3 regions of the Rhizobium sp. B230/85 genome follow, and region 3 is predicted to be linked to each of the others. Evidence: predicted binding sites of a transcription regulator. Region 3 holds the regulator's gene; each other region holds the start of a gene.
What was found. The regulator LexA, encoded in region 3, represses DNA repair genes until DNA is damaged. The targets are predictions, from matches to a motif close to TGTTCNNNNTGTGTTCNG.

Region 1 (12,770 bases), 280 kb from region 3:
TTAAGCGCCCGGTCGAAGTCGCGCTCGCCCGGCTGCGCCTGCGCTGCCTCGGCGTGTCGCAGCAGGTAGATGCGGGACGGTGGCGGCAAAATACGGGTCATGGGGGTCAGTTCCATCGTGAAGTTTATCGATCGACCTTGCGTTCGCGACGCCCATCCGTCAACCGCGACATCCCAAGCAACGGCGAAAACAAAGCTTGGTCCACAGAAGCCTTATAGCTTCGGCTCAAAAGCTTCGCCAAAATAAATGATGAAAAATTAGACCTTTAGCCGTTTTTTATGACAGATTTAAAAATCCGTTCAGCGGCTGTATTAGGCTTGAACCGGCACGGTCGCTTGCTGTATACCCCGCGCCATATGAGATGTTCTTCAGGAGAATCGCGTTGAGTGAGAAGATCGATCTTAGCAGCTACGTTCCCTCGGAAGACGAGGAGTTCATGAATGTACGGCAGAAGGCTTATTTCCGGTCCAAGTTGGTTGTCTGGAAAACCGATATCCTGAGAGAAGCGCGCGAAACGCTTGAGCATCTCGCTGAGGAAAGCGCCAATCACCCCGATCTCGCCGACCGTGCTTCATCCGAAACGGACCGGGCCATCGAGCTTCGTGCAAGGGACCGCCAGCGCAAGTTGATTTCCAAGATCGATGCAGCCCTTTCCCGGATCGACGACGGCACTTACGGTTACTGCGAAGAAACCGGCGAGCCCATCGGCCTCAAGCGCCTCGACGCCCGCCCGATTGCCACCCTGTCCATCGAAGCGCAGGAACGCCACGAGCGTCGCGAAAAAGTCTACCGCGACGAATAGGGATCAAGCGATCCACATCTGTTAAGAAGGCACGACCCGCAACGGTCGTGCCTTTTGTTTTTTCAGCATCGCGTCGTCGTCAGGCCCACGCTTTATTTCTCGCGGTTGACGCTCATTTCCCCGAAGATGCGGGCAACTTCCTTCTGCAATGCGGCGTCACCGCCGGTGATCGGCGCCATGTCGGGGTCGCGGCGCTGCTGCGGCGGAACGGGCTCCGAACGTGGCGTCGGCTCGGGGCGGACGGCGGGCGGTGGCGCTATTGGCTGGACGATGCGCTCTGCCGTCAGGTTGTTGGTCATTTCCGCTTCGAGGACGCTTTCGAAATCGCTGCCGAGTTTTTTGGGTTGCGCGACTGCAGGTGCTGGGACCTCATAGGATCCGCTGTAGGCATCCTGCGCGAGCATCGGCGCTGGGGCCGGAGGTTCTGCCTCGCGCGCAGGTGCCGGCCTGTTGTCCCTGGCGTGTTCCGTGGGCAGGACACGGCTGCGGGCGGCATCGAGAATATCGGCGGCGTCCAACTCCGCCTGTCGTTCGAAGACAACCGGTTCCACAGGCGGTGCCTGGACGGGGGCTGCAGCCGCAACCGGGCGCTCGTCTCTGGCAGTGACAGAGGCGGCTTCCACTTCCGGTCCAGGCGCTGGCGTTGGTGGCGCGAACTGCTGCCTCGGCTCCGGCGCTGCCATCGGCGACGAGACTGCGGGAGCCGCTCGTTCGATCTCGGTCGTTGGGACCGGCGGTGCGGGTGGCGGGGATGAGAGAGCAGCGGGCTCCCGGCGCCGACCGACGATAGGCGACGGTTCCGTCGAGGCTTCGAGCTGCCGTGGGGCCGGTTCCGGAGCCGTGATTGTTTGGACGGGCGGGGCGCTGGCGATTGGCTGGGCGGGCGCCGCAATCCTCGATGTATCGCCGATGCCGCTTTCGATGACTATATCGGTGGGTCCGCCGATCATGACGAGATGCTCCACGCCGTCGCGGCGGATGAGGACGATCCGGCGTCTCGCGTCGATGGCTGCGGCATCCAGAACCTGCAGCCGCTGCTGGCGACCCTTGCCGCCGCGCACGAATGGCGAGGGCGCCCGGTTGCGCACCAGCCACAAGATGGCGACCAGCACGAGAAGGGCCACCGCTACGCCGCCGGCGGCGACGAACAGGCGGCTGCCATAGGTTCCAGCGATCTCGTCCAGCATAGTTTCGATACTCCGATTTCAACGTTTACGTCATCTGGCGTGCGGCCCTGAAGCCGCAAGATTAGGCTTGTGTCAGGCGGCAATCATTGGGACAGGATCCCTGCCTAAACAAGATGTCATTGGCCATTCTGTGATGCCGGCACCCAAAATACAGCCAATGCCCGCATTCTGAACGATATTCTGAAGAAAGCTGGCGCAGTTCCTTGTGAATTCAAGCCTTTCTCCACCAAGGGCCGCTTTTTGCCGATCCCGCAACTTGCTAAGAAGGTCAAAGTCCTGATTCCAAATCCGTCAACACATTGACGGAATGCGGCGCGGGCCAACGAGGGGTTCATGACCAAGCTGCGTCAGTCCGACGAGTATAGCGTGCCGCTGGTCGATCGCGGGGTTCGTTCCGGTATCGTGCTTCGGATCATTCTTCTGGCGCTGGTGCTGATCGCAGCGGCGGCGGCATTCGTCGTGTTCAAGAACGAACTCGACAACGAGATCGTGCTCGGTGCGCTCGGAATCCTCGCCATGGTCGGGATTTTCTTCCTGGTTTCGTCGATCATCGGCTTCGTCGAGGTGATGCCGCAGACCCAGTCCGACAGTCTTGCGCGCTCGTTCCTGGACAGCCAGCCCGACGGTACGCTGATCACCGACGACAAGGGCCGTATCGTCTACGCCAATCTCGCCTATGGCAAGCTGACCGGCGCCAGCAAGACCACCGAGGTCCAGTCGCTCGACACATTGCTGTCGCGCAACCGCGAATCCAACCAGGCTCTTTACCGCCTGTCGAACGAGTTGCGCGAAGGCAAGGAAGGCAGCGAGGAATTCCGGCTGATGAAGCCGCTCGGTCCCGTCGGCTCCAGCGGCTCCGGCGCGCATTGGTACCGCCTGAAAGCCCGCCTGCTGCCACCGGGGCAGGGGCGCGGCAAGCCGTTGCACATATGGCAGATTACCGACATCACCTCGGAGCGTGACGACCAGGAGCGTTTCTTCAAGGAATTGCAGAACGCCATCGATTATCTCGACCATGCACCGGCCGGTTTCTTCTCGGCCGGACGAAAGGGCGAGATCTTCTATCTCAATGCGACGCTGGCGGAATGGCTGGGGCTCGATCTCACCAAGTTCACGCCGGGATCGATCACGGTCGGCGACCTCGTGGCCGGCGAGGGGCTCGCGCTCATCCAGTCCGTGCAGGCGGAACCCGGCTTGAAGAAGACCGTCACCCTCGATCTCGACCTGCGCAAGGGCAACGGCCAGAGCCTGCCAGCGCGTCTGGTGCACAGCGTCACCTCCATGCGTGACGGTGCCCCCGGCGAAAGCCGGACGATCGTGCTCGGCCGCCAGAAAGATGATGACGACGACCAGTCTGCCTCGGTTGCGGCGATGCGCTTCACCCGCTTTTTCAACAATACGCCGATGGCGATTGCTTCCGTCGACGGGACAGGGCGTATCCTTCGCACCAACGCACCGTTCCTGAAGTTGTTTTCCAACGTGGTTTCGCGCGACGATATCGAGCGCGGCGCGACGCTGGAGACGATCTTCAGCGAAAGCGAGCGGCCGCTGCTGGCGCAGGCATTTGCCGCTGCCAAGGACCGGCAGGGCGATATTCCGTCGATCGATTCCCGCAACCCGAAGGATGAGACACGGCATTTCCGCTTCTATATCAATGCGGTCATCGAGCAGAGCGACGAGGCGCCGGAAGAGGCTGCCATCGTCTACGCCGTCGAGGTGACGGAGCAGAAGGCGCTCGAGGCGCAAATGGCGCAGACGCAGAAGATGAATGCGGTGGGTACGCTTGCCGGCGGCATCGCCCACGATTTCAACAACGTGCTGACCGCGATCCTGCTGTCGTCCGACCATCTGCTGCTGCAGGCGCGTCCGGCCGACGCAAGCTTTGCCGACCTGATGGAGATCAAGCGCAACGCCAATCGCGCGGCCGTGCTCGTGCGCCAGTTGCTGGCCTTCTCGCGCAAGCAGACGATGCGCCCGACGATCATCAACCTGACCGATGTCATCGGCGATCTCCGTATGCTGGTCGAGCGGCTGCTGTCGGGCACCCGCGTCAAGCTGGAGGTCGATTACGGGCGCGATCTCTGGCCGGTGAAAACGGATCTTTCGCAATTCGAGCAGGTGCTGATCAACCTCTGCGTCAACGCCCGCGATGCAATGCCGGATGGCGGCACGCTGCTGCTGCGCACCCGAAATGTCGCAGCGGACGACATGGCGGCGTTCAACTCGGCCTACCTGCCGAACGAGGACATGGTGCTGGTGGAAGTCACCGATAACGGCACTGGCATCGCGCCCGAAATCATGGACAAGATCTTCGAGCCGTTCTTCACCACCAAGGATGTTGGCAAGGGCACGGGCCTCGGGCTCGCCATGGTCTACGGCATCGTCAAGCAGTCCGGCGGTTACATCCAGCCCGATTCCGAGGTTGGCAGGGGCACCACTTTCCGCGTTTTCCTGCCGCGCCACGTGATGGACATCCTGTTGCCCGGCGAAAGCCCGCAGGAAGCGCCGCATGCCCCGCCGATGGGCGAGGGCGCCGCACTTGCAGACGTCGAGCAGGCAGACCTCACCGGCAAATCGGCCGTCGTGCTTCTGGTCGAGGACGAGGAGGCCGTGAGGCGCGGCGGCAAGCGGATGCTGGAAACGCGCGGCTACACCGTGCATGAGGCTGGGTCCGGCGTCGAGGCGCTGGAAATTCTCGAGGAACTCGAAGGCAAGGTCGATGTCGTCGTCTCCGACGTGGTGATGCCGGAAATGGATGGGCCGACGCTGCTGCGCGAATTGCGCAAGATCTATCCGGATATGAAGTTCATCTTCGTCTCGGGCTATGCCGAGGATGCGTTTGCGCGCAACCTGCCGGCGGATTCGAAGTTCGGCTTCCTGCCGAAGCCGTTTTCGCTGAAGCAACTGGCTGTCGCCGTTCGCGAGATGCTGGACAGCTGATCGGCAAGCGTGGCGCTTCAGCCGCGTCGGGCGATCAGAATGCCGGCCAGCACGATGGCGCCACCGACGGCCTGCAGTGGCCCGATGCTCTCACTCAGAAGCGCCCAGGCCAGTACCGCGGCGACCACCGGCTGCAGCAACAACGTCAGCGATGAAAATGCGGCCGGCAGGTAGGCGAGCGCATAGGTAATCGCCACCTGGCCGCCGGCATGGCTGATGAAGGCGAGGCCGATCAGCATGAGCCAGCCGAACAGGCTTGGTGGCAGCATGACGCCCTCGATCATGAGGGCCACCGGGAAAAGACAGATGGTTGCGGCGGCCGTGCTCCAGACCATGATCTGCAGCGTGTCGAACCGGGTTCTGAGCCTGCCGATCACCAGAATATATCCGGCGTAGAACAGCGCTGCGACCGTTGCCAGGCCATCTCCCCTGAGATCGCCGTTCGCAAGACCGGAAAGGCCGCCCTTCAGCGTGACGATGCCGACCAGCGCCGTCGCCAGCCCGAGCAGGAACAGCCTGGTGATGCGCGCGCCGAGGAACAGCCAACCGATGGCGGCAACGAAGATCGGCGCCAGATTGGCGAGCAGTGTCGCATTGGCAACGGACGTCATGTGGATGGACAGATGCCAGGTGACGAGATCCGTGGCGAGGAACAGGCCCGGCAGCACCAGCATGAAGCATTCGGATAGATTACGCGGCTGGACGGCCGATTTCCGGCGGCTGGCGAGTGAGACGAGAAGAAGCGGCAAGAGCGCCAGCGCTACACGCCAGAACGCCGTGGCAAGCGGACCGACCTCCGACAGGCGCACGAAAATCGGCGAGCCGCCGATGGCAGCGCCGCCAAGTATCAGGGCTGCAAGCGGTATGCGGCTGTCGCGCGGCCCTGTGGCGGCTGGAGGCATGATATCTGGCACGGGAGGTTTCCTGCTGCAGCCCTGAAAACAAAAAACCGCGCCGGAGATCGGCGCGGCAGCTTCGGTGAACGACGTTTCTGCCTAATCCGCCAGAGCGACGGCGATTTCGGCAGCCAGCCGCGCATTGTTTTCGACCAGCGCGATGTTGGTCTTCAGGCTGCGACCACCGGTGATGTCGAAGATCGTGCTGAGCAGGTAGGGCGTGACGGCCTTGCCGACCACTTCCTCGCGCTCGGCGCTGTCGAGCGCGCGCTCGATGTAGATCTCCATTTCCTCGCGCTCGATCTGGTCTTCCTCCGGCACGGGATTGGCAACCAGCATGCCGCCATCGATACCCAGCTGCTCGCGCACAGTCTGGAAATTGGCGATTGCCGCCGGGCTGTTCAGCGTCAGCGGGCTTGGCAGGCCGGAGGCACGCGACCAGAAGGCAGGGAATTCCGGGCTGCCGAAGGTGACGACGGGAACACCACGGGTCTCCAGGACTTCCAGCGTCTTCGGGATATCGAGGATTGCCTTGGCGCCGGCGCAGACAACGATGACGCCGGTACGTGCCAGCTCCTCGAGGTCGGCCGAGATATCGAAGCTGGTCTCGGCGCCGCGATGCACACCACCGATGCCGCCGGTGGCAAACACCTTGATGCCGGCCCGCGCGGCTGCAATCATCGTGGCTGCAACCGTGGTTGCCCCGGTGCGGCGCTCCGCAATTGCAAAGGCTAGGTCGGCGCGCGATACTTTCATCGCGTCCGTGGTCTGGGCGAGGCTCTCTAGCTCGGCCGGTTCAAGGCCGATGTGCAACGTTCCGTGGATGACTGCGATTGTTGCCGGCACGGCACCTTCCTCGCGGATGATAGCCTCGACGCTGCGAGCCATGTCGATGTTGCCGGGATAGGGCATGCCGTGCGTGATGATCGTCGATTCGAGCGCGACGATCGGTGCGCCACGTGCCTTGGCGGCGGCGACTTCACTTGAATATGAGATCGGCAACAGAGCGGAAAATGGTTTGGTCATGGTCTTGTCCACCTGAGTGTGCGGGTTTGATGGGCGGGATGGGGCTTCATGACAGTATTTTGGGCGCGCCGACAAGGGTGAGAACCTGACGAAGATGCTGCGGCGACAGATTGGCGGCCGTTGCAAACGGCGACTGAACCGTGATGGCAGCCGCTGCAGCGCCGTGGCGCACCGCCTCCGCCAGATCGAGACCGTCCATCAGCGCCGAAAGCACCCCGGCCGCCAGCGAATCGCCGGCGCCGGTGACGTCGGCGACGTCGTCCACAGCTGGCGGCTCCAAGGTAAGGGTGATGCGGCCGTCAAAGGCGACGAGAGGCTGCTGCCCTCGCGTGATGACGCCACCCTTGAGACCAAGGGCCTGCAACTGGCTCACCCACTGCAGCGGATCGTCCGGCCTGCTGCCGGTGAGGGCGGCGGCTTCCGACTGGTTGAGAAACAGATAGTCGATATCGGCAAGGCAGGGTTTGAGGCGCACGACCTTGGCCGGGGAGATGGCAATGGCTGCCAGCGGCTTGCCGAGATCGACCGCTTTGCGGGCAATCGCAGCCAGTGTTTCGGCCGGCAGATTGGCGTCGAAGAGAATGAGGTCCGCCGATGCGAATGAATCGCGGATGGCGCGGATCAGCAAGCGGCGAGGGCTGAAGAGCTTGTAGAGCTCCATATCCGCCAGCGCGATAACCAGGTTTCCGTCTTTTTCGATGATCGCCGTGTAGCTCGGCGTTGTGCGATCGAGAAAGACGAACGGGCGGTCGTCGACACCCGCCTCGCGAGCCGCAGATGCCACCATGTCGCCGAGAGCATCGCCGCCGCGTGGCGAGACCATCCGCACGTCGTGGTGAAGCCGGGCGAGATTGCGGGCCGCATTGAAGCCGCCGCCGCCCGGTTCCTCGAACCAAGCGCCCGGATTGCTGGCGCCTGGATCGGTCTCTCCGAAGATGCGGCCACGCCTGTCGATGTGAGCGCCGCCGAGCACGAGAATCTGCCTAGACATACCCAGCCCCGGTCATTTCGAAAGAGCCGAATCGACCCGCATTTGCGAACCCCGCAAAGCCTGCTGAGGATCGCCTAAGCCTTTGCGACAAAAAAGGAAAACAAATATAGAACAAAGGTCATTTTACCTTTTTGTTTCAATTATTTGAAGGCCCCTTGCGGAACCGGAACAAATCAAGTACAAAAACGACATCAACTGCTTCGTTGCCTGTGCGGCTTCAATAACCTAAAGGTGGATCTCATGTCACAGAATAGTTTGCGGCTCGTAGAGGAAAAATCGGTGGACAAAAGCAAGGCGCTCGAAGCCGCACTCTCTCAGATCGAGAGGGCATTCGGCAAGGGCTCGATCATGAAGCTCGGCTCGAATGAAAGCATCGTCGAGATCGAGACAGTATCCACGGGCTCCTTGAGCCTCGATATCGCACTTGGCATCGGTGGATTGCCGAAGGGGCGTATCGTCGAGATCTATGGACCGGAAAGCTCGGGCAAGACGACGCTGGCGCTGCAGACCATTGCCGAAGCCCAGAAAAAGGGCGGCATCTGCGCCTTCGTCGACGCCGAACATGCGCTCGACCCGGTCTATGCCCGCAAGCTCGGTGTCGACCTCCAGAACCTTCTGATCTCGCAGCCCGATACCGGCGAGCAGGCGCTCGAGATCACCGACACGCTGGTGCGCTCCGGCGCCATCGACGTGCTGGTCATCGACTCCGTTGCGGCCCTGACGCCGCGGGCTGAAATCGAAGGCGAAATGGGCGACAGCCTGCCAGGCCTGCAGGCTCGCCTGATGAGCCAGGCGCTGCGCAAGCTGACCGCGTCGATCTCGAAGTCGAACACGATGGTCATCTTCATCAACCAGATCCGCATGAAGATCGGCGTGATGTTCGGTTCGCCGGAAACGACGACTGGCGGTAACGCGCTGAAATTCTACGCCTCTGTTCGCCTCGACATCCGCCGCATCGGCGCCGTCAAGGATCGCGAGGAGGTCATCGGCAACCAGACGCGCGTCAAGGTCGTCAAGAACAAGATGGCGCCTCCCTTCAAGCAGGTCGAGTTCGACATCATGTATGGCGAAGGCGTGTCGAAGACCGGCGAACTCGTCGATCTCGGCGTAAAAGCCGGCATCGTGGAGAAGTCAGGTGCCTGGTTCTCCTATAACAGCCAGCGCCTGGGGCAGGGTCGCGAGAACGCCAAGATCTTCCTGCGCGACAATCCGGAACTGGCAAAGGAGATCGAAACGATGCTGCGCCAGAGTGCCGGCCTGATCGCCGACAAGCTGCTGGTGAACGGCGGTCCCGATGCCAACGACGGCGATGTTGCTGCCGATATGTAACGGTCCCGACCGCAAGGTCGAAGGGTAGGTTCAAGCTGCCGGCCGCACGTCTTTCGGGATGTGCGGCCGCTTTCGTTAGTGCGGCTGGACAGGATCGAGAGCGAGCGATAAAAGCCAGTGGATTTTGTATGGGGACTGCCGACGGCAGCGATAAGGGCATAGCATGAGCGGCGTAAATGAAATCCGGTCGACCTTCCTCGACTACTTCAAGACGAATGGGCACGAAATCGTTCCGTCGAGCCCGCTCGTGCCGCGCAATGATCCGACGCTGATGTTCACCAACGCCGGCATGGTGCAGTTCAAGAACGTTTTCACGGGGCTGGAACAGCGCCCCTACAAGACAGCGTCCTCGGCACAGAAATGCGTTCGCGCCGGCGGCAAGCACAACGACCTCGACAATGTCGGCTACACCGCCCGCCACCACACCTTCTTCGAGATGCTCGGCAATTTCTCGTTCGGCGATTATTTCAAGGAGCAGGCCATCGAGCTTGCCTGGAACCTGATCACCAAGGAATTCGATATCGACGCCAAGCGCTTGCTGGTGACGGTCTACCACACGGACGATGATGCCTTTAACCTCTGGAAGAAGATCGCCGGCCTGTCCGACGACCGCATCATCCGCATTCCGACCAGCGACAACTTCTGGGCGATGGGCGATACCGGCCCTTGCGGTCCTTGTTCGGAAATCTTCTACGATCATGGCGACCATATCTGGGGTGGGCCTCCCGGTTCCGCCGACGAAGACGGCGACCGGTTCATCGAGATCTGGAACCTCGTCTTCATGCAGTTCGAGCAGCTTTCAAAGGACGAGCGGGTCGACCTGCCGCGTCCGTCGATCGACACCGGCATGGGCCTCGAGCGCGTTGCGGCGCTGCTGCAGGGCAAGCACGACAATTACGACATCGATCTTTTCCGGGCGCTGATCGAGGCCTCCGAGGAAGCAACCGGCGTGATGGCTATCGGCGATAACCGGGCCAGCCACCGGGTCATCGCCGATCACCTGCGCTCGTCGGCCTTCCTGATTGCCGACGGCGTGCTGCCGTCAAACGAAGGTCGCGGCTATGTGCTGCGTCGCATCATGCGCCGCGCCATGCGCCATGCACAACTGCTCGGTGCCCGCGATCCGCTGATGTACAAGCTGCTGCCGACGCTGGTGCAGGAGATGGGCCGCGCCTATCCTGAGCTGGTGCGGGCGGAATCGCTGATTTCGGAAACGCTGAAGCTTGAGGAAAACCGCTTCCACAAGACCCTCGACCGTGGTCTGTCGCTGCTGTCCGACGCAACCGCCACCATGGGCAAGGGCGATATGCTCGATGGCGAGACGGCCTTCAAGCTGTACGACACCTACGGCTTCCCGCTCGACCTGACGCAGGATGCGCTGCGCGAGCGCGGCATCGCCGTCGACGTCGCCAGCTTTACCGATGCGATGGCCCGCCAGAAGGCCGAGGCCCGCTCCCATTGGTCCGGCTCCGGCGACAAGGCGACGGAGACCGTCTGGTTCGAACTGAAGGACAAGAACGGCGCGACGGAATTTTTGGGCTACGACACCGAGACGGCCGAAGGCGTAATCCAGGCGATCGTCCGCGATGGCGTATCTCTAGACAGCGCTGCCGATGGCGAGACGGTGCAGATCGTCGTCAACCAGACGCCTTTCTACGCTGAGTCCGGCGGCCAGATGGGCGATACCGGTGTGATTGCAGGCGAGGGCGTCAAGCTCACCGTGTCCGATACGCAGAAGCGCGGCGACGGGTTGTTTGCCCATGTGGCAACCGTTGCCACCGGCACCATTGAGGTCGGCGACCCCGTTGTGCTGACGGTCGATCATGATCGCCGCGGCCGGCTGCGCGCCAATCATTCCGCGACCCATCTGCTGCACGAGGCGCTGCGCGAGGTGCTTGGCACCCATGTCGCCCAGAAGGGTTCGCTGGTGGCGCCCGAGCGCCTTCGCTTCGACGTTTCGCATCCGAAGCCGATGTCGGTCGAGGAACTGAAGGTTGTCGAGGAAATGGCCAACGAGATCGTGCTTCAGAACGCGCCGGTATCGACGCGCCTGATGAGCGTCGACGATGCGATTGCCGAAGGCGCGATGGCGCTGTTCGGCGAAAAATACGGCGATGAGGTCCGCGTCGTGTCGATGGGCACGGCGGTGCGCGGCGAGAAGGCTGCCAAGCCCTATTCGATCGAACTCTGCGGCGGAACGCATGTGACGGCGACCGGCCAGATCGGCCTGATCCGGGTGCTCTCGGAGAGCGCCGTCGGCGCCGGCGTGCGCCGTATCGAGGCCGTCACAGGCGTTTCGGCCCGCGATTATCTGGCCGAGCAGGATGACCGCGTCAAAGCTCTGGCAGCAGCGCTGAAGGTGCAGCCTGCCGAGGTCGTCACCCGCGTCGAAGCCCTGATGGACGAGCGCCGCAAACTGGAGCGTGAGCTCGCGGATGCCAAGCGCAAGCTTGCGATGGGCGGCGGGCAGGGCGATGGCGGCGATGCAGTGCGCGATATCGGCGGCGTCAAGTTCCTCGGAAGGGCTATCGCCGGTGTCGATCCGAAGGATCTGAAGGGCATGGCGGACGAAGGCAAGACGAGCCTCGGCTCCGGCGTCGTCGTCCTCGTCGGCGTCTCCGAGGATAGCAAGGCGAGCGCCGTGGTGGCGGTGACCGAAGATCTGGTCGCCCGTTTCAGCGCGGTCGATCTGGTGCGCATCGCGTCTGCGGCGCTTGGCGGCAAGGGCGGCGGCGGCAGGCCAGACATGGCGCAGGCCGGCGGTCCCGATGGCTCCAAGGCCGACGAGGCGATCGAGGCCGTTGCAGCAGCACTCGCCGGCTGACCAGTCCTGAGATTTGAGATTTGGAATGGCGGGAGCGATCAGCTTCCGCCGTTTTTCGTTTTACAATGGGTTGCTATAGGGCCTTGCGATACTGGATGAAGCCGGATCGTGCCGCGATGTGGTCGTAGAGGCGCTGGGCTGCGGTATTGGTTTCGTGGGTCATCCAGTACAGGCGACCGGCGCTATTGGCCCGGGCAAGGTCCGCCACGGCCTCGATGAGGGCTGCACCCGTACCCTTGCCGCGTTGGTCGTTCTCGACATAGAGGTCCTGCAGATAGCAGGTCCATTCCGGCATCCATGTCGAGCGGTGGAAGATGGCGTGGACGATGCCCACCAGGCGGCCAAAGTCATCGAAAGCGCCGAGCGCCTGCATATGCTCGTTCGGGTCATGAAATCGCGCCCATGTCCGGTCTGTTGTTTCCGGCGGAATCTCGACCTTGTAGAATCGCTGGTAGGCCTGCCAGAGCGGCTCCCAGGCGGCGCGGTCGTCAAGCTCCAGCGGACGAATGGTGTTGGTCATCGGATCCGGTCTCCGGCCTGCAGATATGGAAACGGCGGGGGAAGTCCCCGCCGTCTGCCGATCACATTAAGATAATGGCTTATGCCATTGCCTTCTGGAGATTTTCATCGACCTTGTCGAGGAAAGCAGTCGTCGACAGCCAGGGCTGGTCGGGGCCGATGAGCAGGGCCAGGTCCTTGGTCATGAAGCCGCTTTCGACGGTGTCGACGCAGACGGTTTCGAGCGTCGCTGCAAACTTGGCGAGTGCCGCGTTGT
Region 2 (3,997 bases), on a different replicon from region 3:
TCGCCCCGCTTGCCAAGTTGGACGCGGCCGCGAACTCAGGACATGACGGAATCCGACGCCGCCTTCGCCGCCGGTATCGCCATGAAATCGCTCGACGATCTGCTCGACGCTGACCCTCCTTGGCTTGGCTGCTGGCGGGACCGCCTTGCTCTCAAGTCGGCCGCCGTGGCTGCCAGGATGGTCGGCCGCAACGAGGATGAGAATGCTATTCGCGACGCGGTTTCGCTGACCGCCGCGGAAGATGATCCCGGGCCGGCCGGCAAGCTATTTTTGGCGATACGATTGCTGACGCGCCAATCCGGGACAATCACTACGCCATTGGTTAAGGAGCTCTGCGCGCTGCTGGGGATCCGCTCGGACAATGCTCTTGCCTCAGTCCCGGATCTCGTCGATACCGCGATACAGTCCGGGCGCGCGGCACCCCTCGCGCTGGCCGATTTGATATCGGCTATCACGACCGCTCGCCCGGATGCTGAGGTGTTGGCCGTGGGGCTGGCAGACGTTGTGCTCTCGCGAAAACTTAGCTGGCCGAAACCGGTACCGTTGCTGTTACCCGAACGCTACGGCCCAGCTTTTCGGACGATCGGCGGCAGAGGCCGCGTCCGACCGGACGAGCCGGCTTATCCAAAAGCGATCTGCCTGGCGCTGGTCGATCGCGTGGACGCGGCCCTTCGCTCCGCCGTCGAGATCGATCGACGTGCAGCACGGCTACTGACCGTGGCGCCGAAGCTTCGCACCAAGGGTGCGGAGCCCGTCATCCGGAGATTGCTAACCGAAGACGCCGTGCCGGCGTCGGTGCCCGGCAGCAACTTATCCCGTTGGGCGGCGAACCGGCTGTTCGAGCGGCTCGAAAATCTCGAGGCGGTGCGCGAACTCTCCGGCCGCTCCACCTTCCGGATATTTGGGTTGTGACGATGGCGGGAGCGAGCGGGGCCAAGACCACCGGCAAGCGTCAGGCGAAAGAGCGACACGACGTGTTCTTCGATCGCGAGCTCGAAGACCTGCCATCGGAGCTGCGCTGGCGGGAATGGATGCTGCGGATCGAGGCGGTGATCTTTGCCTCGGCCGAGCCGGTCTCCGGCGAGACGTTGGCGCGGGTTGTCGGCAAGGACTGCAGCATCGATTTGCTGATCGACGATCTCATCGAGGAAATGCGCGATCGGCCGTACGAACTGGTGTCGGTCGCCGGTGGCTGGCAGCATCGCACCCGGCCGCGGTTCGCCGAAACGATCCGGGCTTCGTCGGCACCGACGCGGGGAGGGGCGGCGGCGCTGTCGGAGTTTGAGGCGATGGTGCTGATGGCGGTGGGCTATTTCCAGCCGATTACGCGTGGTGAGCTGTCGAAAATCTTCGGCAAGGAGGTCAGCCGCGACACCATCGGTAGTTTGCGTGGTGCGGGTTTCATCGGCTCTGGGCCGCGCAGCCCGACGTCAGGGGCGCCTTATACCGTTGTGACGACCCCGCATTTCTTGTCTGCGTTCGGCATGGAGACATTGCGCGACCTTCCGAACATCGAGGCGCTTGAAGACGCCGGTCTGCTGAGCAGGCAACTTGTGCAACGTGGCATTGACGCCGCACAAACCGGCGGTTCCCAGGAGGACGAGGACTCGTCCTTTATTGGGTGAGGTCTGCTGACTCCGACCGCTTTGCCATCAGCATAGGACTGAGGATCATGGTAGTCGACGCTAATGCAATCGAGAGACCGAGCTACACCAGTACAGTATCGGCATAGTGGTCTTCAATGCCGGCAATGGCGGGCTCGAACCGCAGTGCAGCGGCATCGAGAGCATTTCCCACATCGGAGGTGTCGACCTCTATTCCGGGAATGCTTGTCGGGATCGTTCACCAAGCTTCAGGTCTGACATGGTCTCGTCCTTTCGGTTGACGATCGAAAAGTTTTGCAGCGCACAGAACTTCCGTTGCAACCTCACGCTCGCCAGAAATCGATCGGTTTCACGAGACCACCTCTCACTTCAGGTCGAGCGCCTGTTTGAGGTCGTTGATCCGTTTCGACGCATCAGCCTTCGTCAGGTCCTCGGCATAGCCGTCGCGATGATGCGCCTGGTCCACCAGCGTCTTCAGTTAGGACCAAGCGCATCATCGCCCCGTCGCCGCTGACCCAGTCTTCCGTGATCTTCGGACTCGGTCTGCAAATTGTTCTTGACCGCACGCTAGCTCCCTTGCTGATTCTGGATAGCGCGGAGCCTTTCGTCGGTCGTCTCTTCTCCTCCGCGGGACATACCTATATGGCTTCGTGACAGAAAATTGATTGACAATCACAGAGGGGACGGTTGACGCGAATCGCAATTAAGAACAAATAAAGAACCTTGGATTAGCGTGCGCGAGCAGTCTGCGAACGCACACTCAATCTGGGGACCGGCTCGAAAAGGGAATGTCCGGCGCAAGCTCAATATGCTACGTCGAGATAACCGCCAATATCATGGCTCGATCGTTTGCTCTAAGGTAAACAGATCAATGACAGCCACGGGAATAAGGAGATTTTCTTGCTCAAGCGTACTGACGAAACTCCATCTCCTTCACACGACTTCCTCGACTTCACCGCCGGCCGAAAATTCAAGACCATCATGGCCGACCCGCCGTGGCAGTTCATCAATCGCACTGGTAAGGTTGCACCGGAGCACAAGCGACTTTCCAGGTATGGAACGATGGCGCTCCCTGAAATAATGGCGCTGCCTGTTGCCGAAGCCTGCGCCTCGACCGCTCATTTATATTTATGGGTTCCGAACGCACTTCTCCCCGAGGGCCTCGAAGTGATGAGAGCGTGGGGCTTCCAATACAAAAGCAATCTGGTCTGGCACAAGATCAGGAAGGACGGAGGCTCGGACGGTCGTGGCGTTGGTTTCTATTTCCGCAACGTCACTGAATTGATCCTGTTCGGTGTCCGTGGCAAGAACGCACGTACTCTTGATCCGGGCCGATCACAGGTGAACTACCTTAGCTCACGCAAGCGCGAGCATTCGCGCAAGCCGGACGAGCAGTATCCGCTTATCGAAGCCTGCTCACCGGGACCGTACCTTGAAATGTTCGGCCGCGGTGTTCGCAAGGGGTGGACGACCTGGGGTAATCAAGCCGATGAGACTTACGAACCGGACTGGAAGACATACGGATTCAACTCAGCCACCGACCGTATGGCCGCAGAATAATCAGTCTGTAGCGTCGGCAATTCCTTCAGCGACCAGATTTTCGTCCTCGCGCTCGATGTCTTCGAGTTCGAGGTTCTCGTCAAATGTGACAATGGCTGAAGGCAGGCCGACCAAAACGAGTGGGCATGGATTGCCCACGCCGCGGTGAACTCTGTCCTCGAGCTTCGACCAATGGGTCGTGGCCTGCCCGTATTTGTCCGACACGAATTGACCAGCCCATGCTTCCTCGTACGACTGGCCGACACGCATTCGTCGGTCGACCTCCCGGTTCTGCCGGGCCGTGCGGCTCATTCCGAATGCCGTGACGGCGTCATGTGAGTTCAGGCCTCGCTCGGTGGCGAAGCGCTGCACCATAGCCCTCAGTTCATCCTGCATAGTCGTTCCGCGGGTGATGATGACCCCGACTGAAATAGCCCCATCGGCATGAAGACGCTTAAAGTTTTCAAGATCGCGATCGAAGAACGGATCCTTGTTATTCCATTCAATCTCGGCAGCTACCACGCCCGGGCCGAAAGCTTTTACGTGATCAATTTCGTGTGAGATGGCCTCTCGCGCCACGCCATTGATTCGCTTCTCGACGGTGAAGTTCATCTTAGTCCATCCACGCTGCGCAAGCGCGCGGCGAAGCCGCTGCGTTCCCTGAGATTCCCCACCGCCGGAACCAACAATTTCTTCAATAGGAATCGATAGCGCACCGATGGTCTCCTCCAGCTCGGCCACCGCGTCTGGAAAGTCGACACTGAGGATTGCCCTCGCGTGGCTATGTATGTCGACTTGAAAGCCGCGTTCGATGAGAGCGTCAAACATGTAATCCGCCGGATTGATTCGATGGC
Region 3 (12,770 bases):
TTTTCTAAGGGAGATGGCGGAGACCATGGCTAAGATTGGAAGCCGCAAGAAGGCACGGGATGGCAAGGATGACTGATCACCCCGGGACCGAGCTCGGATCGGCCGATATCCTCGAGATCATGAAATTGTTGCCGCACCGCTATCCGTTTCTCCTCGTTGACAAGATCATCGAGATCGATGGCGACAACTCCGCAATTGGGATCAAGAACGTCACCGCCAACGAACCGCATTTCACTGGGCATTTTCCGGATCAGCCGATCATGCCTGGCGTCCTGCTGATCGAAGGCATGGCGCAGACAGCCGGCGCTATCTGCGCCCGTAAGGAAGGCCAGAGCGGTAGCCTCGTCTACTTCATGACCATCGATAATGCGCGCTTCCGCAAGCCGGTCGTGCCTGGCGACCGCGTTGAGTTTCACGTTGCGAAACAGCGCCAGCGTGGCAATATCTGGAAGTTTCATTGTGATGCAAAAGTTGACGGCACCAAGGTTGCTGAGGCCGATATCGGCGCGATGATCGTGCGCAAGGAAGAATCATGAGCGGCATAGCAAAGAGCGCCACTATCCACCCGATGGCCATCGTCGAAGATGGCGCCGTGCTGGGCGAGGGCGTCTCTATCGGGCCTTTCTGCTTCGTCGGACACAAGGTCGTGCTGGGTGACAATGTCCAGCTTTTGAACAATGCTGTTGTCACCGGCCGCACGACCCTCGGCAAAGGCTGCAAAATTTTTCCCATGGCGGTCGTCGGCGGTGATCCGCAGAGTGTCCATCACGGCGGCGAGGACACCAGCCTGACGGTTGGCGACAACTGCACGATCCGCGAGGGCGTGACGATGAATGCCGGCACCGCTGAATTTGGCGGCGAGACGATCGTCGGCAACAACAACCTGTTTCTCGCCAACTCGCACGTCGCCCATGATTGCCGGGTCGGCAACAACGTGATCATGTCCAACAACGTCATGCTTGCCGGCCATGTGGTGATCGGCGACCGCGCCATCCTGGGCGGAGGCTGTGCCGTGCACCAGTTTACCCGCATCGGCCGCCAGGCGTTCATCGGTGGTCTCTCGGCGGTCAATTACGATGTCATCCCCTACGGCATGCTGAACGGAAACCCGGGGATATTGGGCGGCCTTAACGTTGTCGGCATGACGCGTGCGGGTATCGAGCGGCCGATCATTCATATGGTCCGTCGCGCCTTCAAGGCGGTGTTCGAGGGCGAAGGTTCGATCCGCGAAAATGCGGCTGCAATCCGCACCGAGTTTGCCGACTGCGCCGAGGTGATGGAAATCCTCGACTTTATCGCCGCTGATAGCGATCGCGCCCTTTCGTCGCCGCATCGCGGCAACAAGAACTGACGTGAACGATAGCGGGAACGACGACAAGGGCCGCCTGGCGATCATCGCCGGCAGCGGCTTTCTGCCAGCCTACCTCGCCGAGGCCGCCCGACAGGCAGGCGAAAACCCGGTCATCGTCGTATTGAAGGACGAGGTTCTCCGCGACTGGAGCGACTACGACCACGCGCTGCTCGGCGTCGGTGACTTCAAGGGATTCGAGGCGCTTTTCGATCGTTACGATGTGCGCCGTATCGTGATGTCGGGCAGCGTTGCCCGACGCCCGGAATGGCGCGAGATACGGCCAACCTGGCAATCGTTGGTCAGAATGCCGGGCGTCGTCAAAACGCTGCTGTCCGGCGGCGACGATACCGTGCTGAAGATGGTGATCGGCCTGCTCGAGGTCAAAGGTCGCAAGGTCATCGGCGCGCACGACATCGCACCGGATCTGCTTGCGACAACCGGCACGCTCGGCAGCCACGCGCCGTCCGAGGATGACATGCGAGACATCAAACAAGCAGCCAGGGCCGCCGATGCACTCGGCATGCTGGACGTCGGACAGGGCGCCGTCAGCGTCGGCGGACGCATCGTCGCGCTCGAAGGCGTCGAGGGGACGGACCAGATGATCGAGCGCGTCGCAGGCCTTCGGGCAGCCGGCCGCATATCGCACCGGCGCCGGGGCGTGCTGGTGAAGCTCTGTAAGCCGCAGCAGGACCTGCGCGCCGATCTGCCCTCCATCGGCGTATCGACCATCCTCAACGCCAAGGCAGCTGGCCTCGGTGGCGTTGCTGTCGAGGCCGGGCGTGCGCTGATACTGGAGCGTAAGGCGACGATCGACGCTGCCAATGAGGCCGGCCTGTTTTTGTTCGGTATCGATCGCGGCCTGACTGCCGGAGGCATCCAGTGAACACTTCGCCCCTGAAGGTCGCCATCATTGCCGGGGAAGTCTCCGGCGATCTGCTGGGCGCCGATCTCGTTGCCGCCCTGCGCCTGCAGACGACGCGACCGCTCGAGCTCGTAGGCGTCGGTGGCGATGGACTGGAGGCGCAAGGACTAAAGTCGCTTTACGATTTCTCCGAACTGTCGCTGATGGGGTTCACCCAGGTGATCGCCAAGTTGCCGCGGCTGATTGCCCTTATCGGCGAAACGGCAAAGGCCGTCATCGCCGCAAGGCCGGATATCCTCGTCATCATCGACAGCCCGGATTTTACCCACCGGGTGGCCAAGCGGGTCCGCAAGGCGCTGCCCGACCTGCCGATCGTCCAATATGTTTGCCCGAGCGTCTGGGCCTGGAAAGAATATCGTGCCACAGCGATGCTCGCTTACGTCGATCACGTCCTGGCTGTCCTGCCGTTCGAGCCGGAAGTCATGAAACGTCTCGGCGGCCCGCCGACGACCTACGTCGGTCACCGCCTGGTGACAGATACCGGTCTGGTCTACGCGCGCCGGCAGCGCGCCGCCCGTCCGCCGCTCGACGCGAACGACACGCGGACCATAATATTATTACCCGGCTCAAGGTCTTCCGAAATAAATAACCTGATGCCGTTCTTTCGCCAGACTGTTGATGAACTTAGCCGGCGTAATAAAAGCATGCGATTCGTCATGCCGACAGTTGCCCGGCGCGAAGATTTGGTTCGTAAGCTGGTCGCCGACTGGGAGATCAAGCCCGAGATCGTCATCGGTACTGCCGCCAAGTGGCAGGCCTTCGCGTCAGCCGACGCAGCGATGGCAGCGTCGGGGACGGTGATTCTGGAACTCGGCTTGACCGGTGTGCCGGTCATTTCGACGTACAGCACGGATTTTATCGTCAAGCTGCTGCACAAGCGGATAAAGACCTGGACCGCTGCGCTGCCCAACCTGGTTGCCGATTATGTCATCGTGCCGGAGCAGATCAACGAGATGTTGCTGCCGGGCCTGTTGGCCCGCTGGCTCGAGCGCCTGTCGAGCGACACCCAGCAGCGGCGCGCGATGATCGAGGGTTTCGACCTCGTTTGGGACCGGATGCAGACGGAGACACCGCCCGGAGAAAAGGCAGCATCCATTGTGCTCGAACTTCTGGACAACAAAAAACCCGCCCATTCCTGAGCGGGTTTTTTTATAAAGTCTAAGGCGTTTAGCGGCCGTCGACCGGTGTGTAATCGCGCTTCGGTTCGCCGGTGTAGAGCTGGCGAGGACGGCCGATGCGCTGCTGCGGATCTTCGATCATCTCGTTCCACTGGGCAATCCAGCCGACGGTACGCGCGAGTGCGAACAGCACGGTGAACATTTCCGTGGGGAAACCGAGTGCCCGCAGGGTGATGCCCGAATAGAAGTCGACGTTGGGATACAGCTTCTTTTCGATGAAGTAAGGGTCGTTCAGAGCAATCTTTTCGAGCTCCAAAGCAACCTGCATTAGCGGATCGCCGGCATTGCCGGTTGCTTCCAGCACTTCGTACATCGTCTTCTGCATGATCTTGGCGCGCGGATCGTAGTTCTTGTAGACGCGGTGACCAAAACCCATGAGGCGGAAAGGATCGTTCTTGTCCTTGGCGCGGGCGATGTACTCAGGGATGCGATCGACGGTGCCGATTTCCTGCAGCATCATCAGTGCAGCTTCGTTGGCGCCGCCATGGGCCGGGCCCCAGAGGCAGGCGATGCCGGCCGCGATACAGGCAAATGGGTTTGCGCCCGAAGAGCCGGCAAGACGGACCGTCGATGTCGAGGCGTTCTGCTCGTGATCGGCGTGCAGGATGAAGATGCGGTCCATCGCACGGGCAAGAACCGGATTGACTTCGAATTCTTCGCAAGGAACCGCAAAACACATGCGCAAAAAATTCGACGCATAGTCGAGATCGTTCTTCGGATACACGAAAGGCTGGCCGATATGATACTTGTACGCCATCGCGGCAAGCGTCGGCATCTTTGCAATCATCCGGAGGCTCGCCACCATGCGCTGGTGCGGATCCGTGATATCGGTTGAATCATGATAGAAGGCCGACAGCGCACCAACGCAACCGCACATCACAGCCATGGGATGTGCATCGCGGCGGAAGCCTGTGAAGAAGCGCGTCATCTGTTCATGCACCATGGTGTGGTGAACGACGCGGTCGTCGAAATCCTTCTTCTGCGCAGCCGTCGGCAGTTCGCCGTAGAGAAGCAGGTAGCAGACTTCCAGGAAGTCACCCTTTTCGGCCAGCTGCTCGATAGGGTAGCCGCGATGCAGCAGAACGCCTTCGTCACCATCGATATAGGTGATCTTGGATTCGCACGATGCGGTCGAGGTGAAGCCGGGGTCGTAAGTGAAGGAAGCGGTATTCTTGTAGAGTGCGCCAATGTCGAGGACGCTCGGACCGATGGTACCGGCCTTCACCGGCAGATCGACAGTCTTATCACCCCAGGTCAGTTTCGCGCTTTGTTCCGTCATGAGAGCCTCCAAGATTTGGCGGGTTGGTGCCTTAAAAAAGCACCAAAGGGTTAAGCGTCTAAAGATTAGCTATATGATCCAGAGGCTAATGCCAAGTTACCCTGACCGGTATTTGTGCATCGCGGTATCAACTTTTGGGCAGCGCCTCCGCCATGACTGCGATGCCTTTAAAGCCCGATCTGCGGCATTCCAGAAGCGACGTTCCCGCGGGACGCATTTCAATCGATTTCAGTTGAATTGTTCGAGCAAAGGTTGCAAAAATACCCTGGGCTTGAAGATTGCGAGCGGGGCTGACTGGCGAATGGCAGAGTTGGACGCGCGCGAGAGGCAAGGTCATCGCCAGGTATTTCTCGGCCTCGCCGAGCGTTCGCGCGCTACTGTCAACGCCGTTGCCAAGCTTGGACGGATGCCTGCCCGCACGCAACACGCCGTGCCGTGGCCGAAGCGCGCTGCCCTTTCGCTCAACGGGTGGCGAATCGCAACCGCGGGGATGATTGCCGAAGAGGCCGCCCACGGTCGCGCAATGCTGTTTGCGCCCGTCTACATCGGCTGCGGAGCCATAATCTGGTTCGAGCTTCCGGGCAATCCGCCGGTGACGGGCATTGCGGCGGTCTTCCTGGTGCTCGCCGCCGTCTGCCTCCTGAAACACAATCTGAGCCCAACGTTGCGGCATCTGGCGTTCGCAGCGGCGCTGGGCCTGCTCGGCATGCTTCTCGCTGAATGGGAGACATGGCGAGCGTCGACGATCATGCTGGACTCGCCCGTGACTACCACCATCACCGGTCAGGTTCAGCGCCGCGAAGTGGACGACAAAGGGCGGTGGCGCTACGTGCTGGATCTGCTGGCGACAGACGCGCCTGTCGTTCGGCGGCCACCGGAGCAGATATCCCTTCTCGTGCGCGGCCAGGATGTACCGTTCGAACTCGGAGATGTGGTTGAGGGCAGGGCCCGGTTGAGCCCGCCAGCCGGCCCGGCGCTGCCCGGCCTCCACGATTTTGCCTTCACTGCCTATTTCGAAGGCACCGGTGCCAACGGTTTCTTCTACGGTACGCCGCAACTGATGATGGCCAGCGTCGACGACACCAGCGAGCGAACGACGCTCCAAAGGACCGACCGCTGGCTGACTGGGCTGCGCGGCCATATCGGCGACCGAATCCGCTCGATCCTGCCCGGCGACACCGGCGCCTTCGCGGCTTCGCTGGTCAACGACGAACGTCGGGCGATTTCGCCTGAAACGACGGATGCCCTAAGAGTGTCCGGCCTCGCTCATATCATTGCCATCTCGGGACTGAATATGGCTTTGTCGGCCGGTATCTTCTATGTCGGCCTCCGGCATGCACTGAGCCTGTTTCCCGGATTGGCGCAGGCTTTTCCGACCAAGAAAATTGCAGCCGTCGGTGCGCTGATCACCGTCACCGCCTATTATTTCATTTCCGGCTTCGGTGTATCGGCCGAACGGGCCTTCATCATGATGGCGATCATGCTGGTCGCGGTGCTGTTCGACAGACCATCCTTCAGCCTGCGCAATGTCGCCCTTTCGGCTATCGCCATTCTAGTGCTCTCGCCGTCGCAGATCCTCGGCCCGAGTTTCCAGATGTCCTATGCGGCGACCATCGCCCTTGTATCCGGCTATTCGCTATGGAAGCGACGTCCGCCCCGCGAGCGGCGGTTTGCTGCTTTCCGGGCACCGATGCCGGTGCGGGCGGTCAGCCGCTTCTTCACCGGCATCGCCATGACGTCGTTCATCGGCGGCGCGTCGACGGCAATCTTCTCGATCGAACACTTTCACCGGCTGGCGACCTATGGCCTCGTTGCCAATCTCGCCGCCATGCCGGTGGTGTCATTCATCGTCATGCCGGTCGGCATGCTTGCCATGCTGATGATGCCCTTCGGCCTCGACGGCGTGTTCTGGCTTGTCACCGGTTGGGGACTTGATATCGTCATGGTCATCGCAAAGACGGTGGCTGCATGGGGCGGCAATGTGCCCTTCGCGCGCCTGCCTAGCGGACTTTTCCCGACCATCATTGCCGGCTTCATGCTGATGACGGTGCTGCGAACGCCCATGCGCCATGCCGGCGCGTTGCTGATTGCGGCCTCGGTGACTTTTGCCGCCTTCCAACCGTCTCTCCAGAAATCGGAACTGCTGATTTCGGAGGATGGCGAACTGGTCGCCATGTTCCGGCAGGGGAGACTCGAGCGCAATCGTGAGCGCCCCCCGGATTTCATCTATCAGCAATGGCAGCGAGCCCTGCCGGTGTCAGAGGATACGCCGCCGCAAATGCTGCCGCCGGACAACTCGACCCCGCCCCATTCCGTTCGTGGCCGCCCCTCGACCCGTATGGATGCGGAGCATCAGGCCACATTGCGATCAGCAATGGAAACTGCTCTGGACAATGCGGTCGACGGCGGGTTTGCCTGCCATGGTCGCGATTGGTGCGTTGCCATGCTCGAGACGGGCGCGATGCTGGTGACTATCTCCGATGCGGCTTATCTGGGGCCGGCCTGCGATACCGCCGACATTGTCATCACGCCGGTCAAACTTCGCCTTGATCTCTGTCGGTCCGGTGCAGTGCTCTACACCGGCGCATCGCTACGCAAAACAGGTTCCATCGAGGTCAACTTGATATCTCCTGAGCCAAAGTTCATCACCGCGTTCAGCGCCCTTGACCGTCCATGGGAGAGGCATCGAGCCTATGACTGGCGAAAGCCGGCCTTCACCGGTACCGATGCCACGTCACCGGTCAGTGATACCGGCGGATAAGTCCGACAAGTCGCCCCTGGATCTTTACCCTGTCCGGGCCGAAGATGCGGGTCTCGTAAGCCGGATTGGCTGCCTCGAGTGCAATGGAGGCACCCTTGCGCCTAAAGCGCTTGAGCGTTGCTTCCTCGTCATCGACGAGGGCGACAATAATGTCGCCGGGGCTCGCCGTACTGGCATTGCGGATGATGACCGTATCGCCGTCGAAGATGCCGGCCTCGATCATCGAATCGCCTCGCACTTCGAGCGCGTAATGCTCGCCGGCGCCGACCATATCGGCGGGGACCATGATGTCGTGGGTGTTGTTCTGGATCGCGGCGATGGGAACACCGGCGGCGATGCGGCCCATGACCGGCAGCGAGACGGAGCCGCTGCGGTCGTCGACTGCGGGCTTTGTCGGCGCTGCGGCGACCGCCGGCGTCTTGCCAAGGCTGCCTTCGATGACGCTCGGCGAAAAGCCGCGCCGTGGCTGCGCATTCGGGTTATAGGCCTCGGGAAGCTTGATGACCTCGATGGCACGCGCCCGGTTCGGCAGGCGGCGAATGAAGCCGCGTTCCTCCAGTGCCGTGATCAGCCTATGGATACCTGATTTCGACGCCAGATCCAGCGCGTCCTTCATTTCATCGAAAGAAGGCGGCACGCCGGACTCTTTCATTCGTTCGTGAATGAAGAGAAGCAGTTCCTGTTGCTTGCGCGTCAACATCGTTTTTCGTGCTCCAAGTGCGAAACAAAGCCAGAACGGACACTATATGTTCCATATGTGTTCCGCAAGTGACTAAATCTTTGTGAACGCCGTTGGAATAATCGCATTTTTGGAAGATCATGTCGCGCTGCCGTCGCTGACGGCTTCGCAGGGTGGAGACAAACCATGACAGCAGCCTATCCAATCGACCATCTGGTCCTGCCGACCTGCGATATAGCCTCTGCGCGCCAGCGGCTGAGCAAGCTTGGCTTCACTGTCGCTGCCGATGCACGGCATCCCTTTGGTACTGAAAATGCTTGCGTTTTCTTCGCCGACAAGACCTATCTCGAGCCACTCGGCATTGCCAGTCTCTCGGAGTGCGAGGCGTCGGCGCTGGCCGGCAATGTCTTCGTCGCGCGCGACCAGGCTTTCCGGTTTCGCGTCGGCGACGATGGTTTTTCCTCCATTGCCTTCGCAACCGGCAATGCTGAAAGCGACCAGCAGCGCTTTCGCGACCGCGGGGTCTCGGCCGGCAAGATCCTCGAGTTCGAAAGGCCGATGCGCATGCCGGACGGGTCCGAATCGATTGCCGGCTTTCGCCTTGCTTTCGCCGCAGATTTGCGTGCCCCGGATTTCTTCGTTTTCACCTGCGAGCGCATTAATGCGATGCCGACGGATCGCAGCGCGCTGGAGAGGCATCCGAACGGCGTTCTCGGCATTTCGCGCATTGTGCTGTCCTGCGCCAGCCCGGAGGCGTTTTCCGGGCTCATCAGCCAAGTTGGCAATGGTGCCGCAATCGCTCCGCATTCCTTTGGCATCACAGCATCGGCAGCCAATGTGGAAATCGACATCTTGAGCGGCGAGGGGATGGAGGCCTTCTATGAGGCGGCGCCATCCGGTGAAGATGCGGGCCTGCGGGGGCGGGCAATCGTCTTTGCGGTTCGCGATCTTTCCGTGACAGAAGCGCATTTGGCTGGTAACGGCGTGACCTACACACGCAAGAGCAACACTATTCTGGTGAAGGCCGCTCCCGGGCAGGGGGCATTGTTTGCCTTCGAGGAGACAGCATGAGCCATTCGACAAATTCGGACGTGGTCGCCGGCGAAGGCCCCGGCAAGGTCACTTTCTCCAACAGCAAGCGCCTCTCGCTGATTGCCGGTCCCTGCCAGATGGAGAGCCGCGATCATGCCTTCACGATAGCCGGCAAGCTCAAGGAACTCTGCGCCTCGCTTGGCATCGGGCTCGTCTACAAGTCGTCCTTCGACAAGGCCAACCGCACATCCCTGTCCGCCCAGCGTGGCCTTGGGCTGGAAGCGGCTCTGGAGATCTTCGGCGAGCTGAAGAAGGAATACGGTTTCCCGGTGCTCACCGACATCCACACGGAGGAGCAGTGCGCCCTTGTCGCCAAGACCGTGGATGTCCTGCAGATCCCGGCCTTCCTGTCACGCCAGACCGATCTTCTGGTCGCTGCCGCCAGGACCGGCCGCATCATCAACGTCAAGAAGGGTCAGTTCCTCGCCCCCTGGGACATGAAGAACGTGCTGGCCAAGCTTAACGACAGCGGTAACCCGAACATCCTGCTCTGTGAACGCGGCGCATCCTTCGGCTACAACACGCTGGTCTCCGACATGCGCTCGCTGCCGATCATGGCGGCGATGGGCGCTCCGGTGATCTTCGATGCTACCCACTCCGTGCAGCAGCCCGGCGGCCAGGGCGGGTCCTCCGGGGGCCAGCGCGAATTCGTGGAAACCCTTGCCCGCGCGGCCGTTGCCGTCGGCGTCGCCGGCGTGTTTATCGAAACCCACGAGGACCCCGACCATGCGCCGTCCGATGGCCCCAACATGGTGCATCTGAAAGATATGCCGAAGCTGCTCGAAAAGCTGCTGGCATTCGACGCCATCGCCAAGGCCTAGCATCTGCGGGAGCGTTCAACAGGCTGACATGATCTTGGTTTAGTCGGCTATGACGTTCCCTCATTCGAAGCGCGTGATGGCATTGTAATTGTCACGCCTTCGATTTAGAGATTTCAATCGATTATAACCAGCGAGCAGGAACCAGCCATGACCGCAATCACCGACATTATCGCCCGCGAGATTCTCGACAGCCGCGGCAACCCGACTGTCGAAGTCGACGTATATCTGGAAGACGGCAGCATGGGTCGCGCCGCAGTCCCGTCGGGCGCCTCGACAGGTGCCCACGAGGCAGTCGAATTGCGCGATGGTGGCTCGCGTTACCACGGCAAGGGCGTCGAAAAGGCTGTAGAAGCCGTCGATACCGAGATTTTTGAGGCCATCGGCGGTCTCGATGCTGAAAACCAGATCCAGATCGACAACCTGATGATCGAGCTGGATGGCACGGCCAACAAGTCCCGCCTCGGCGCCAACGCCATCCTCGGCGTATCGCTCGCCGTCGCCAAGGCCGCCGCCCAGAGCGCCGACCTGCCGCTCTATCGCTATGTCGGCGGCGCCTATGCCAGCCTTCTGCCTGTGCCGATGATGAACATCATCAACGGCGGTGCCCATGCCGACAACCCGATCGACTTCCAGGAATTCATGATTCTCCCCGTCGGTGCAGAAACCTTCTCCGATGCCGTCCGCATGGGCTCCGAAGTTTTTCACGTGCTGAAGAAGGAACTGTCGGCCCAGGGTCACAACACCAATGTCGGCGACGAAGGCGGTTTCGCACCGGGCCTGAAAAGCGCGCCGGAAGCCCTGGACTTCATCATGAAGTCGATCGAGAAGGCCGGCTATCGTCCCGGCGAAGACATCTACCTCGGCCTCGATTGTGCTGCGACAGAGTTCTTCAAGGACGGCAAGTACGTTCTCGAAGGCGAAGGTCGCACGCTGGAGCCGGGCGCCATGGCTGAATACCTTGCCGAACTCGCTGCCAAGTACCCGATCCTGTCGATCGAAGACGGCATGTCCGAAGACGATTGGGAAGGCTGGAAGACGCTGACAGAGCTGGCCGGCAAGACCACCCAGCTGGTCGGCGACGATCTGTTCGTTACCAATTCCTCGCGCCTTCGCGACGGTATCAAGATGGGCGTTGCCAACTCGATCCTCGTCAAGGTCAACCAGATCGGCACGCTGACCGAAACGCTCGACGCCGTCGAAACGGCCCACAAGGCCGGCTATACAGCCGTCATGTCGCACCGCTCTGGCGAAACCGAGGATTCGACGATTGCCGATCTCGCGGTCGCCACCAACTGCGGTCAGATCAAGACCGGCTCGCTGTCGCGCTCGGACCGTCTTGCCAAGTACAACCAGCTGATCCGCATCGAGGAAATGCTCGGTCCGCAGGCCCGCTACGCCGGCACGTCCATCCTGCGCGGCTGATACCAGACGCATTCGCTTTTCTACCAACCGCGCCTTCGGGCGCGGTTTTTTAGTCGATTTCGCAACACGGTCAACGGACGGTTAATCTCTGCCGTCTAGTGTCGCTCACACGGGTACAGCGTATGGGCAAACGGCATGTGGACAAAATATCATAAGAAGAAGCGGCTTGGTCACCTGGTGCTTCCAGCCATCACCGTCGCCTTCGTATCCTATTTCGGCTACCACTGCGTCCATGGCGATTACGGCCTGCGGGCGACCGAAGTATTCGAGCAACAGCGACTGGCCCGCTCCAAGGATCTGGCCGATCTCGTTGCCAAGCGACAGCACCTCGAAAAGGAGGTTGCCCTGCTCAGCGACGGATCGCTCGACAAGGACATGCTTGATGAAAAGGCCCGTTACCAGCTCGATTATTCCAAGGCCGACGAAATCGTCATCTTCAACAAATAGCGCGATTAACTGAATTTCAGTTAATCGGAGATTTTATTTATTTTTCAGTGACTTATATCGAATACTAGCCATGCGTTTATGGCATTGCTGCATCTGTTAATCTTCCCTATGTTACGCGTCACCATTGATCGATGCTTATCACACAGGGGAGGGTTGAATGGCGCCGAAAATCGCGTCCGTTTCCAACCGGAAAACGTCCAAGTCAGCACGTGTTGAAACCAACGGCGGTCCTATAGCCGATTTCGATCGCGACGAAGAGCTGAAAGCCTACCGCGAAATGCTGCTCATCCGGCGCTTCGAGGAAAAGGCCGGACAGTTGTACGGCATGGGGTTCATCGGCGGATTCTGTCACCTCTACATCGGCCAGGAAGCTGTCGTCGTCGGCATGCAGATGGCCCAGAAGGAAGGCGATCAGGTCATTACGGCCTATCGCGACCACGGCCACATGCTCGCTTGCGGCATGGAAGCGCGTGGTGTCATGGCCGAGCTGACTGGTCGCAGCAGCGGCTATTCGCACGGCAAGGGCGGCTCGATGCACATGTTCTCGAAAGAGAAGCATTTCTACGGCGGTCACGGTATCGTCGGTGCGCAGGTTTCGCTCGGCACCGGGCTCGCTTTCGCCAACAAATACCGTGGTAATGACAGCGTCTCGGTCGCCTATTTCGGCGACGGTGCGGCCAACCAGGGCCAGGTCTACGAGAGCTTCAACATGGCTGCTCTCTGGAAGCTGCCGATCGTCTATATCATCGAGAACAACCACTACGCCATGGGCACGTCCTCTGCCCGCGCGACGGCGCAGTCCAACTACTCGCTGCGCG

Region 1: a site for LexA is predicted at 7,939-7,956, ahead of recA (recombinase RecA). Genes of this name have one in related genera too.
Region 2: a site for LexA is predicted at 2,310-2,327, ahead of J5289_RS27035 (DUF3072 domain-containing protein). Genes of this name have one in related genera too.

What each region holds. Positions count from the first base shown of each region.
Region 1 covers NZ_CP072156.1:2,382,536-2,395,305, reverse strand. The annotation lists gene J5289_RS11675 (histidine phosphatase family protein) at 1-101, opposite strand, end outside; gene dksA (RNA polymerase-binding protein DksA) at 383-802, shown strand; gene J5289_RS11665 (flagellar biosynthetic protein FliO) at 895-1,989, opposite strand; gene cckA (cell cycle histidine kinase CckA) at 2,323-4,929, shown strand; gene J5289_RS11655 (DMT family transporter) at 4,947-5,831, opposite strand; gene J5289_RS11650 (pseudouridine-5'-phosphate glycosidase) at 5,925-6,851, opposite strand; gene J5289_RS11645 (carbohydrate kinase family protein) at 6,898-7,842, opposite strand; gene recA (recombinase RecA) at 8,083-9,171, shown strand; gene alaS (alanine--tRNA ligase) at 9,335-11,995, shown strand; gene J5289_RS11630 (GNAT family N-acetyltransferase) at 12,069-12,515, opposite strand; gene J5289_RS11625 (NADP-dependent isocitrate dehydrogenase) at 12,595-12,770, opposite strand, start outside.
Region 2 covers NZ_CP072159.1:74,041-78,037, reverse strand. The annotation lists gene J5289_RS27045 (DUF1403 family protein) at 1-912, shown strand, start outside; gene J5289_RS27040 (SMC-Scp complex subunit ScpB) at 915-1,625, shown strand; gene J5289_RS27035 (DUF3072 domain-containing protein) at 1,969-2,070, opposite strand; gene J5289_RS27030 (MT-A70 family methyltransferase) at 2,586-3,164, shown strand; gene J5289_RS27025 (BglII/BstYI family type II restriction endonuclease) at 3,165-3,971, opposite strand.
Region 3 covers NZ_CP072156.1:2,100,755-2,113,524, forward strand. The annotation lists gene lpxD (UDP-3-O-(3-hydroxymyristoyl)glucosamine N-acyltransferase) at 1-76, shown strand, start outside; gene fabZ (3-hydroxyacyl-ACP dehydratase FabZ) at 69-536, shown strand; gene lpxA (acyl-ACP--UDP-N-acetylglucosamine O-acyltransferase) at 533-1,351, shown strand; gene J5289_RS10260 (LpxI family protein) at 1,353-2,234, shown strand; gene lpxB (lipid-A-disaccharide synthase) at 2,231-3,412, shown strand; gene gltA (citrate synthase) at 3,441-4,730, opposite strand; gene J5289_RS10275 (ComEC/Rec2 family competence protein) at 5,032-7,491, shown strand; gene lexA (transcriptional repressor LexA) at 7,472-8,191, opposite strand; gene J5289_RS10285 (VOC family protein) at 8,357-9,241, shown strand; gene kdsA (3-deoxy-8-phosphooctulonate synthase) at 9,238-10,083, shown strand; gene eno (phosphopyruvate hydratase) at 10,231-11,505, shown strand; gene J5289_RS10300 (septum formation initiator family protein) at 11,641-11,952, shown strand; gene pdhA (pyruvate dehydrogenase (acetyl-transferring) E1 component subunit alpha) at 12,110-12,770, shown strand, end outside.